3 regions of the Pseudarthrobacter sp. W1I19 genome follow, and region 2 is predicted to be linked to each of the others. Evidence: riboswitches for the same ligand, from Rfam matches in the RefSeq annotation. Region 2 holds a riboswitch; each other region holds the start of a gene.
What was found. Region 2 has a riboswitch for cyclic di-AMP ahead of QF038_RS08560 (LysM peptidoglycan-binding domain-containing protein). Riboswitches for the same ligand answer to the same signal wherever they lie in the genome.

Region 1 (3,266 bases), 1.7 Mb from region 2:
ACTGCAGCCTGGCGACCAACTGTCCCGGCATTGGCACTAACGGCCTTGGACACAGTGTCCAGGGGGTTGGTACGAACCGTTTGCGCACGGTGGCGCGCAGAATTATGGCGTGAAGACACGAAGGTAGCCTCTCCCAATGCCTGCGAGGTGAGCTGTCGGATTCGGATGGGAGTCACCCGGCCGCGCTGCTTCCAAGGAAGCTTTGCGACTTAACCCCAAGGTCTTTCCATGGAAAGGCCAAAATTGGTTCCCCCGCCCCTGCCAGACGATGTCATGCGAACGGACCTTGAGCGGTGGCAGAGCTAGGCAATCCGCACAAGAGCGTCAACTTCGGAAAAGTTGACGCGAGTTAGACGGTACAGCAGTTTTGACTGAATGTCACATTCAGGTCACGGCAAGTCAAGACCATCTGATAGTTCACCGTCACTTGACTAGAGCCAGCCAGTGGGATCAACCACTTCGCCATTGACCTGGACTTCGAAGTGAAGGTGGCAGCCTGTGGAGGCTCCCGTAGTGCCGCTGAGCGCGATGGCTTCCCCGCGCGATACGGTCTGCCCTTCCTTCACGCTGAAGGACGACAGGTGGTTGTAGGTGGTTTCCAGGCCGTTGCCATGGTCGATCACAACGCGGTTCCCGCCACCGAACTGGTGCCAGCCCACAAAGGTCACGGTTCCGGTGGCGGCGGCCATGACGGAGGTGCCGCATTGCGCCACATAGTCCTGTCCGCGGTGGAAGTCGCCGTTGCCGCCGGTGATGGGGCTCACGCGGTAGCCAAAGGGCGAGGCGGTGGTCATCACGGCGAGCGGAGCGCCGAGGCTGCCGGTCGAGGCTGCGCGGCTGATGGCGCCCGCCGACTGGGCACTGAGCAGCTGCTTCAGCTTGCCGTCCGGATCAGCCTGGGTAACCACGGCGGAGCGGCTGAAGTCGATCTGGGCGCCCGCTTCCGCTGAGATTTGCGGCTGGGGCGCCACGGCAGAGGCGGCAACAGGCGTGGCGCCCGAAGCATCGTTGGCCATAACGGGACTGGTGGCCGGAACCGTGACAGTGAGGACCAGGCCGGTGGCGGCAAGGGCAACGCCGGCCTTTTGGCCGATCCCGCTGGCGGACGCGAACTCGGTGATCTGGCGGAGGGGACCCCGACGGCGGCGCGCATCACGGTGGAGATCGCGGGGGCGCTCCGAGGTGATGACTTCGACAACACGCGGTGTCGAAGCAGGGCCCGCCGCGCGGCGGCGTCCCCTGGAATTCTGCATGGTCAAGAAGGGTTCCTCTCTGGAAAGCCTGCGAAGTTAGCTGTCGGATTCGGGTCAGAGAGTTCAAAGACCCGGTCCGCCGTAAGCAAGCTTCGGCACAGAGATATCCCGGTAGGGATCCTTCACTGGAAGAGGCTTGCTGCTGACGGACTTCACCCCAAGGCAGTCCCCCGCTGCCGCTTGTGGTTCCCCCGCCTCTGCCAGTTACGACTCGTGCTCCTGATCCGCTGGCAGAGCTCGGCTCCAGATCAGGTAACGCTTTAATATCAACGTTTGGTTCAACTATAGGGGCTTAAGGCCCTTAGTAACAATTCCGTTATCTTTGGGTATATGCCCTGTGATGGGGTAGTCAGCCCCTAAGCTGCAGGCTGGCGGATGGCGACAAACACGTGCGCGGCCACCTCGGGCGGCAGTTCCAGCGCCCCTTCAATGCCCGGAACCCGTACCGAAATGTAATCGCCCACCCGCTCCAGAGTCACGGTGGCGCCCGGACGGATACCGCCTTCATCGAGCTGGGACAGCAGTTCCGGTTCCACCTGGATGGGCTCTGCAAGCCGGCTCACGGTCACCTCTGATGCCGGACCATAGGACTTCATCGCATCCAGGAGGCTGATGGCGCCGTCGGCAAAACCCAGGGACGGCGCGCCACCCAGGGCTGCCAGGCCGGGAATCGGATTTCCGTAGGGTGATTCGGTGGGGTGGTTGAGCAGCTCATAGATGCGCCGCTCCACCCGTTCGCTCATCACATGCTCCCAGCGGCAGGCTTCGTCATGGACGTAGGCCCAGTCCAGGCCGATCACATCGGCGAGCAGGCGCTCGGCGAGGCGGTGCTTGCGCATAACCTCCGTTGCACGCTTGCGGCCCGTTTCAGTGAGTTCCAGATGCCGGTCTCCAGAGACAATCACCAGCCCGTCCCGCTCCATCCTGCCGATGGTCTGGGAGACGGTGGGCCCGGAGTGGCGGAGCCGTTCGGCGATGCGCGCACGAAGAGCAACGATGTTCTCTTCCTCAAGCTCCAATATGGTCCGAAGGTACATCTCCGTAGTGTCGATCAGATCCGTCATCCAGCTCAGCTCCTCGAGCGCAGTACCTTGCGTTGTCCCACCGTATCGCCTTACACCGCGACGTAGTCCGTGGAAAAGCTTAGCCTATTTTGACTTTGTCCGAATAGTTCGCGTGTGTGCTACGCGGGCGTCTCATTGACTGGACTATGACGGTACGGGTTCCCGCGGAATCAGCGCTTCAGGCAGAATGAGGAAGGCCCTGGTTGCAGTCACTGCAGACTGCCGGCCGCCAACACCCGTCCGGACCACAGTTACGTCCATGCCGAAATTGGAGCACCCGTGAGCGAAACCAGCATCACTATTCCCGCCGACCTCCTGCCCAAGGACGGACGGTTCGGCGCCGGGCCTTCCAAGGTCCGGCAGGAGCAGATTGATGCCCTGTCAGCCGCGTCAAAGGACATCCTCGGCACCTCTCACCGCCAGGCCCCGGTCAAGAACCTCGTGGGCTCCGTCCGCGAGGGGCTGAGCCAGTTCTTCCGGGCGCCCGAAGGGTACGAGGTGGTTCTCGGCGTGGGCGGCTCCACGGCATTCTGGGACATCGCCAGCTTCGGCCTGGTCGAGAAGAAGGCGCAGCATCTTTCCTTTGGTGAGTTCGGCTCCAAGTTTGCCGCGGCCACCAACAAGGCACCCTTCCTTGATGCGTCCTCCATCATCAAGTCCGAGCCCGGCACCCGCCCCTCCGCCCAGGCCGAAGCCGGCGTGGACGTTTACGCCTGGCCGCAGAACGAGACCAGCACCGGCGTCTCTGCACCCGTGCAGCGCGTCTCCGGCGCGGACAAGGGCTCGCTGGTCCTGGTGGACGCCACCTCTGCCGCCGGCGGCCTGGACGTCGATGTGGCACAGAGTGACGTTTACTACTTTGCCCCGCAAAAGAACTTTGCCTCCGATGGCGGGCTGTGGCTTGGCTTGTTCTCCCCTGCCGCCCTGGAACGTGCCGCCCGGATCAAGG
Region 2 (3,266 bases):
CTCGGGCACGCGGCCCGGGGAAACTCCCGGCCCGCCCGAAGCATGGTCCTGGACCTCGCGGCTTTCGATGCCTGGGCAGAACGGTGGCTGGCCCTGCAGCCCGACGCCGAACTTATGGACCGGGTCAATCCTGCCTACATTCCGCGCAACCACCTTGTCGAGGAAGCGCTCGCCGCCGCAACGGACGGCGATGTTGGTCCCTTCAACCGGCTCGTGGAAGTGGTCCGTGACCCGTACCGGGAACGGGCGGGACTGGAGCGCTACGCCGAAGGAGCGCCGGAGGACTTCGGCAGCTACCAGACGTTCTGCGGCACCTGAGAACGGCGGGAACCGGCAAAAACGAAACAGGGGCGGCAGGCGGGAAACCCCGCCTGCCGCCCCTGTCCGGGTGGTGTTGCTTAGGCTACGCGGACGAAGGAAGCGCCCGGGAGCCAGCTGATGGAGTGGACCTCGGTCTTGAAACCGTCCACGCCGCCGCTCACGACCTGGCCGTTGCCGGCATACACGCCGACGTGGCCGGCGGTGATCACCAGGTCACCGGCAGCGGGGGTACCCACCACGGAACCGTACTGGTAGAACTGGCCGGGGGCCAGGTCGCCAACAGACTTGCCCACGCTGCGCAGGGCCTTCTCCACCATGGCGGTGCAGTCCTGCTGGACGCCAACCTGGCCGTAGGCCGATGCCAGGATCGAAGCGCCGGCGCCCGAACCCGTGGCAGCCGGAGCTGACGCGTAGGAAACGTTCACCCCGGTGTTGGCCGGAGCCGCGGCAACAGCTGTCTGGGCGGGAGCAGGAGCAGCGGCCGCCTGGACGGGGGCCGGAGCAGCTGCAACATAGCCGGCGCCCGGAATCTGGATCTGGTCGCCGGGGTAGATGATCGTGGAGATGGCCAGGCCGTTGGCGGCCAGGACATCGTTAAGGCTGACGCCGTAGGCAGCGGAGATGCCGCCCAGGGTGTCGCCGGCAACCACGGTGTGCACGTTGGCGGCAGCTGCTGCAGGTGCAGCCACGGCAGCGGCGGGTGCCACAGACGCCTGGGTGTTAGTGGTCCCGGTGGTGTCCGGTCCGGTTACGCCTGCGTGGGCTGGGGCCCCCACACCGAAGGCAATGCCGGAAGCTGCTGCTACGGCCAGAGCCGGGCGGCCAAGCGACTTGGCTGATACAGCCAAGCCCTGGAGCGCGATTGAGCGAGCCGGAGTCGCGCGGTGACGGGCGGTGCTGGAATTTTTTGACACGTTTGATCGCCTCTCCCATGCCTGCGGGGTGAGCTGTCGGGTTCGGGTTGGAGATACCCGGCCGGTAGCGGCTCCGGACGGAACGGAAAGGCGCTATCGACTTAACCCCAAGGCCTCGCATGAGGCCGCGGAAAGGTGGTTCCCCCGTCCCTGCCAGCTGGAAACGATTGAATCCCGGATCAGCGGCAGGGCTCGGCATGCTGAGGGGAATGTCCCGTCTGGGAGGGACACCTGAAGACCATAACCTGCCAGCCTGCCGATTGTCACATTTGGATAACATACGAGCGGCTTCTCTCGTATTCCGCAAATGACTGGATGTTCTATGCATAACGGGCTGACCACGGAAGATAGGCGCGCCGACGTGTGCCTCGTGGGCTTCGTCACAAAGTAATAAAAGGGGGTGCAGGCGCCAGTGAAAATCTTTGCTCATGGCTGGCAAGTGGGGCAGGATATTGCGCACCCGGAGGAGGTCCCTTTGACGCAACTTGGCAAGTATGAGATAGGTAAAACGAAGCCCAGGCCACCGCTGCCTGGAACGACACGCTTGGGTGGTTCGGCCAGCATCTCTGAGCTTCCGCCCACCTCCTGGCTTTTCACCCCGCCTCCGGGCAAGGGTGGCATCTCCGCTGCATAACGATGTCAGCACGCCAGCCTTCAACTGCAGGTTGAAGGCGTATGCTTCCGAACTATGTCTCGGTTCGTTATCAAAGCCCGCCTGCCCCTGCCTGCGGCGCTGCTGGCTCTTGCCCTGACGGGTACTGTTTGGCTCGGCCCGGCCGGCGCTGCGGACCAGGATCCTTCGGGTGATTACCCCTCGTGGGAGGATGTCCAGCAGGCAAAGCTGACGGAGTCCGGCACCGCAGAGGAAATCGACAGGATAAATGGCCTGCTGGGTGGCCTGCAGGCCCAGTCCGAGTCTCTGGGTGCAGTGGCCGTCCAGTCAGCGGCCGAGTATGCCGTCACAGACTCAGCGCTTCAGGCGGCCAGCGCAAAAGTGGGGGCCCTCACGGCCCAGGTTTCGCAGTCGAACGCGGAGCTGTCCCGGCACCGGAAGGAACTGGGTGCCCTCGCCGCCCAGTCCTATAAGACCGGCGGCACCACCATGGGATTCTTCGTTGCCCTGGATGCGATCCAGACCAACAGTGTCCAGGGGCTCAATGTGGTGCAGATCGTGGGTGACAAAACGGCAGGGTTGGTGGCCAGGGCCGCGTCGGCCGGACGGATCGCCTCCTCGCTGGCTGCCCAGGAAAGTGCCGCCAAAGCCGAACGTGAGCGGTTGTCCCTTGAAGCCAAAGCGAAACTGGATGCCGCCCGGTCCGCGCAGGATGCGATGGCACGGCAGGTAGCGGAAAGCCAGCAGCGCAGCGAGGAGCTGACGGCGCAGCTGGCTTCTCTCAAGGGCACGACGGCGGCAGTTGAGGGCGCGTACCGGCAGGGCCAGGCGGCGCAGGCCGCCTATGAGGCAGCGCAGGCCGCGAAGCGCGCTGCAGCTGCTGAGCAGACCCGTCAGCAGGCAGAAGCTGCAGCCAGGGCGGCCGCCGCGGCTGCAGTCCGCCCGCAGGCTCCGGCCGCCCCTGCACCGGCCAATCCAGCACCCGCGAACCCCGCACCTGCCAATCCAGCACCCGCGAACCCCGCACCCGCCAACCCGGCGCCGGCGAATCCTGCCCCCGCACCCGCGCTGCCGGTGGCACCCGTCCCGCCGCCCGTCGTCGTGCCGTCCGTTCCAGGCGGTGCCGTCAACGACCCGGCAGGGGCCAAGAGCTACGCCTCGGGGCGGCTGGGTGCATACGGCTGGGGCCAGGACCAGTTCCTGTGCCTCGCCCAGCTCTGGACCAAGGAATCGAACTGGCTGACAACGGCCACCAACCCCTACTCCGGCGCCTATGGAATAGCCCAGGCGCTGCCACCCGGCAAATACTCCAGCGCCGGCAGCGACTGGCTCACCAGTTACCGCACCCAGGTCGATTGGGGCCTGGGCTACATCCGCGGCCGGTACGGCTCGCCGTGCGGGGCCTGGAACCACTCGGT
Region 3 (3,266 bases), 1.9 Mb from region 2:
GGACCGACGGGATTGTGGCCCTGCCCGGTGCCGCCCGGTTGCTGGCAGCCCTGCCGGCGGACGCCGTCGCCCTGGTCACGTCCGCTGACCTCGTCCTGGCCGACATCCGAATGGAAGCAGCCGGCCTGCCCATGCCGGCCGTCGCAGTCACGGCTGAACTGGTGACCCGCGGCAAACCGGATCCCGAGGGATACCTGAAGGCCGCAGCCAACCTTGGCGTGGACCCGGCTGAAGCCGTGGTGTTCGAAGACGCTCCAGCGGGAATCGCCGCAGGCGTGGCCGCCGGAATCCGCACGGTGGCCGTGGGACCCAACACCGGCCCACTGCCCGCAGGCGTCCTGCACATAGCGGATTACAGCGGAGTCGCCGTCGAAGCCGGCCAGGACGGTGAAGGCCGGACCGTCATTTCTTTCCGGCTTTAAGGTCGGTTACCACCTTGGCGATACGCCGCGACCGCGTTTCGGGCGTCTTGGCCTCGGCCAGCGGCTCCACGTACCGTCGCTGGGCGCTGTAGCTCAGCGTGGCGTAGAACTGCCGGGCGGCCGGTTCCGCCGCCATCGCAGCGGCAAGGTCCTCGGGGACTTCCACGATGCGAGGTTGCGTGTCCAGCTCCAGGTCCACTTCAACTGTGTCCCCAGCCGAAACGCCAACGAATTCGCGATTGGCTGCGCTGAGCGAAATGAGGTTCTGGCCACCCATCACCGCGATGCTGCTGCGGTAGCTCCTGCCGTTGATGGTCACCACTACAGGCGGTCGTTTGCCCGCGTCCAAGGCCGCGAGGACCTCATCGGGAACTTCGATGCCGGTCTTGTTTCCGGTGCCTTGGATGGTGGTGGTGAACTTCATGGGTCACAGTATGCCGGGCCTTCTGCCACTCCAACAGATGCGGCGCGCCATGGGTCACGGTTCGCCGGGTGCTCAGGCCAGTTGTGGGCTCAGTACCAGTTGTTGGAGAGGTGGAAGTTCAGCGCGCCACACGGGGACTGGTAGCGCTCCTGGATGTAGTTCAGGCCCCAGTTGATCTGCGTGCGGTAGTTGGTCAGGTAGTCCGGACCGGCGCTGGCCATCTTTTCAGCGGGCAGGGACTGGACGATGCCGTACGCGCCGCTGCTGGCGTTGGTGGCCGTGGTGGTCCAGTCGGACTCCTTGTCCCACAGGGTTACCAAGCACTGCATCTGGTCCTGTGCCCAGCCGTAGCTGGCAAGCTGACCGGCGGCATAAGCCTGGGCGCCGGCGGGATCGTTGACCGCGACGGCGGGGGCAGGCTCAGGTGCGGGGGCAGGCTCAGGAGCCGCGGCAGGCGCGGGGGCAGGCTCGGGAGCCGGTGCCGGTTCGGCTGCGGGCACTGGTGCGGGCTCTGCGGCCGGTGCCGGTGCCGGCTCTGCCGCCTGCGGGGCCACCGCGATCTCCTCAGCAGCGGCGGCCGGTGCCGGGTTGGCCCGGATTTCGCTCTTCTCGATGCTGAGGTTGGACTGGGCCTCGGCGGCCTGCGTTTCGGTGGCGGGAACCCTGATGCTTAACTCGGTCGCCTGTCCGGCCGCTCCGACACCTACCAGGAGGGCCGCGGATGCGGCGAAGACGGCGGCGCGCTTGCCGATGAAGGGAAACTTGCCGGCTGTGCGTCCGGCGTGGGGTGCAGACCCGGATTTCGGGCGCGGTTTAACCAGGAATTTAGACATGATGAATCGCCTCTCACACCTGCGGAGTTAGCTGTCGGGTTCGGATGAGGGCATCCGGCCGCACGGAAAGTACACGTGCGTGCTTAACCCCAAGGGCAGTTATTGCCCGGGACGATGGGTCCCCCGCCTCTGCCGTTGCTCAAGCGGAATCCGGGAAGCGGCAGAGCTTGGCGTCATCCGGATATGGGCTCCCGATCAGGAACCTCACCCAATCGACGGTACAGGAGTCAGGCACTTAAGTCACATTTTGGTAACAGCGATCGCGACGACGGCGCGTCGCTTTGCTACGAAAGCTGATGAAGGGGGAGCTGCAGGGCGAACTGGGTACGTCCTGGCTGTGACGTCACCGTTACTTTGCCGCCATGGGCCTCGACGATGGATTCCACGATGGACAATCCCAGTCCGCTGGTGCCTTCAGCAGCGGAGGCGCCGGCCAGGCCGGACGCGCCCTTCCGGGCCGCGTCTGCGCGGGCGAAGCGCGAGAAGACATGGTCCACGAACTCCACAGGGATCCCGCCGCCGTCGTCCGTTACCGTTACTACCGCCGCGCCGTCAGGCGACGTGCCCACCCCGGTGACCACGGTGGTTCCCGGGGGAGTGTGCTTGCGTGCGTTGGAGAGCAGGTTCATCAGGACCTGTCGCAGCTGCGAGGCGTCGCCGTTGACCACCACGGGTTCCTCGGCGACTTCCAGCCGCCAGTTGTGGTCGGGTGCCATCACTTTTTCGTCGCTGACGCCGTCAATCACCAGGTGCGTCAGATCCACCTCGCTGAGCTTGAGCGGCTGGCCCTCATCGAGCCGGGCCAGCAGCAGCAGGTCTTCCACCAGGGCGGTCATCCGCTCAGACTGGCTCTGCACGCGTGCCAGCGACTTTTCGCCGTCGGGGGTGAACTTCTCCGTCATCCGCATCAGCTCTGTGTAGCCGCGGATGGCCGTGAGGGGAGTGCGCAGCTCGTGCGAGGCATCGGCCACAAACTGCCGCACCTTGGTTTCGCTCTTCTGCCGTGCCTGCAGCGCATTGGCCACGTTGTCCAGCAGGAGGTTAAGCGCGTGGCCCACGCTGCCCACTTCCGTTCCCGGATTGGAGTTCGACGGCGGCACGCGCACCGCGAGTGCCACCTCGCCGGCGTCCAGCGGCAGCTGCGAAACGCGCGTGGCCACCTCTGACAGCTGCTCGAGGGGCTTCATGGAACGGCGGATCAGCACCGTTCCCGCCAACCCGATGAGCAGCAGGCCGGCCAGGGATACGAACACAAAGGTCCAGACGAGGGAAGCGAGCGTACTTTCCTTGGCGGCGAGGGGGAGTCCGGTCACCAACACGTCGCCGTAGTTCGTTTTCACGGCTGTCAACCGGTAGTCGCCGTTGGAGAGGGTGCGGTCCACTGGCTGTGCATCTGTGGCCAAAGCCACCAGGGCCTGCTTGTCCTCGGCGGACAGCGGCGAGCGGGAGGTGTCAGAGGCCAGGAACCCGGCGCTGTTGACTTGTCCGTTGAGGATGCGGGCGTTCAGGGTGCCCACGCTCTGGCCGCGGGCGTCCAGTGGATCCCGGCCGTTGAAGCCGCCCATGGGAGGACGGCCCGGATTGTTG

Region 1: it holds a riboswitch for cyclic di-AMP, as region 2 does, so the genes downstream of both, QF038_RS16500 (M23 family metallopeptidase) here and QF038_RS08560 (LysM peptidoglycan-binding domain-containing protein) in region 2, are expected to answer to the same signal.
Region 3: it holds a riboswitch for cyclic di-AMP, as region 2 does, so the genes downstream of both, QF038_RS17095 (hypothetical protein) here and QF038_RS08560 (LysM peptidoglycan-binding domain-containing protein) in region 2, are expected to answer to the same signal.

What each region holds. Positions count from the first base shown of each region.
Region 1 is NZ_JAUSZR010000001.1:3,575,250-3,578,515, forward strand. Features, by position in the region: gene QF038_RS16495 (C40 family peptidase) at 1-53, opposite strand, end outside; cyclic di-AMP (ydaO/yuaA leader) riboswitch at 124-284, opposite strand; gene QF038_RS16500 (M23 family metallopeptidase) at 432-1,253, opposite strand; cyclic di-AMP (ydaO/yuaA leader) riboswitch at 1,264-1,506, opposite strand; gene QF038_RS16505 (metal-dependent transcriptional regulator) at 1,610-2,317, opposite strand; gene serC (phosphoserine transaminase) at 2,597-3,266, shown strand, end outside.
Region 2 is NZ_JAUSZR010000001.1:1,826,703-1,829,968, forward strand. Features, by position in the region: gene QF038_RS08555 (YdiU family protein) at 1-318, shown strand, start outside; gene QF038_RS08560 (LysM peptidoglycan-binding domain-containing protein) at 399-1,235, opposite strand; cyclic di-AMP (ydaO/yuaA leader) riboswitch at 1,239-1,443, opposite strand; gene QF038_RS08565 (lytic transglycosylase domain-containing protein) at 1,924-3,266, shown strand, end outside.
Region 3 is NZ_JAUSZR010000001.1:3,717,095-3,720,360, reverse strand. Features, by position in the region: gene QF038_RS17105 (HAD-IA family hydrolase) at 1-422, shown strand, start outside; gene QF038_RS17100 (YdeI/OmpD-associated family protein) at 403-846, opposite strand; gene QF038_RS17095 (hypothetical protein) at 936-1,679, opposite strand; cyclic di-AMP (ydaO/yuaA leader) riboswitch at 1,685-1,845, opposite strand; gene QF038_RS17090 (HAMP domain-containing sensor histidine kinase) at 1,964-3,266, opposite strand, start outside.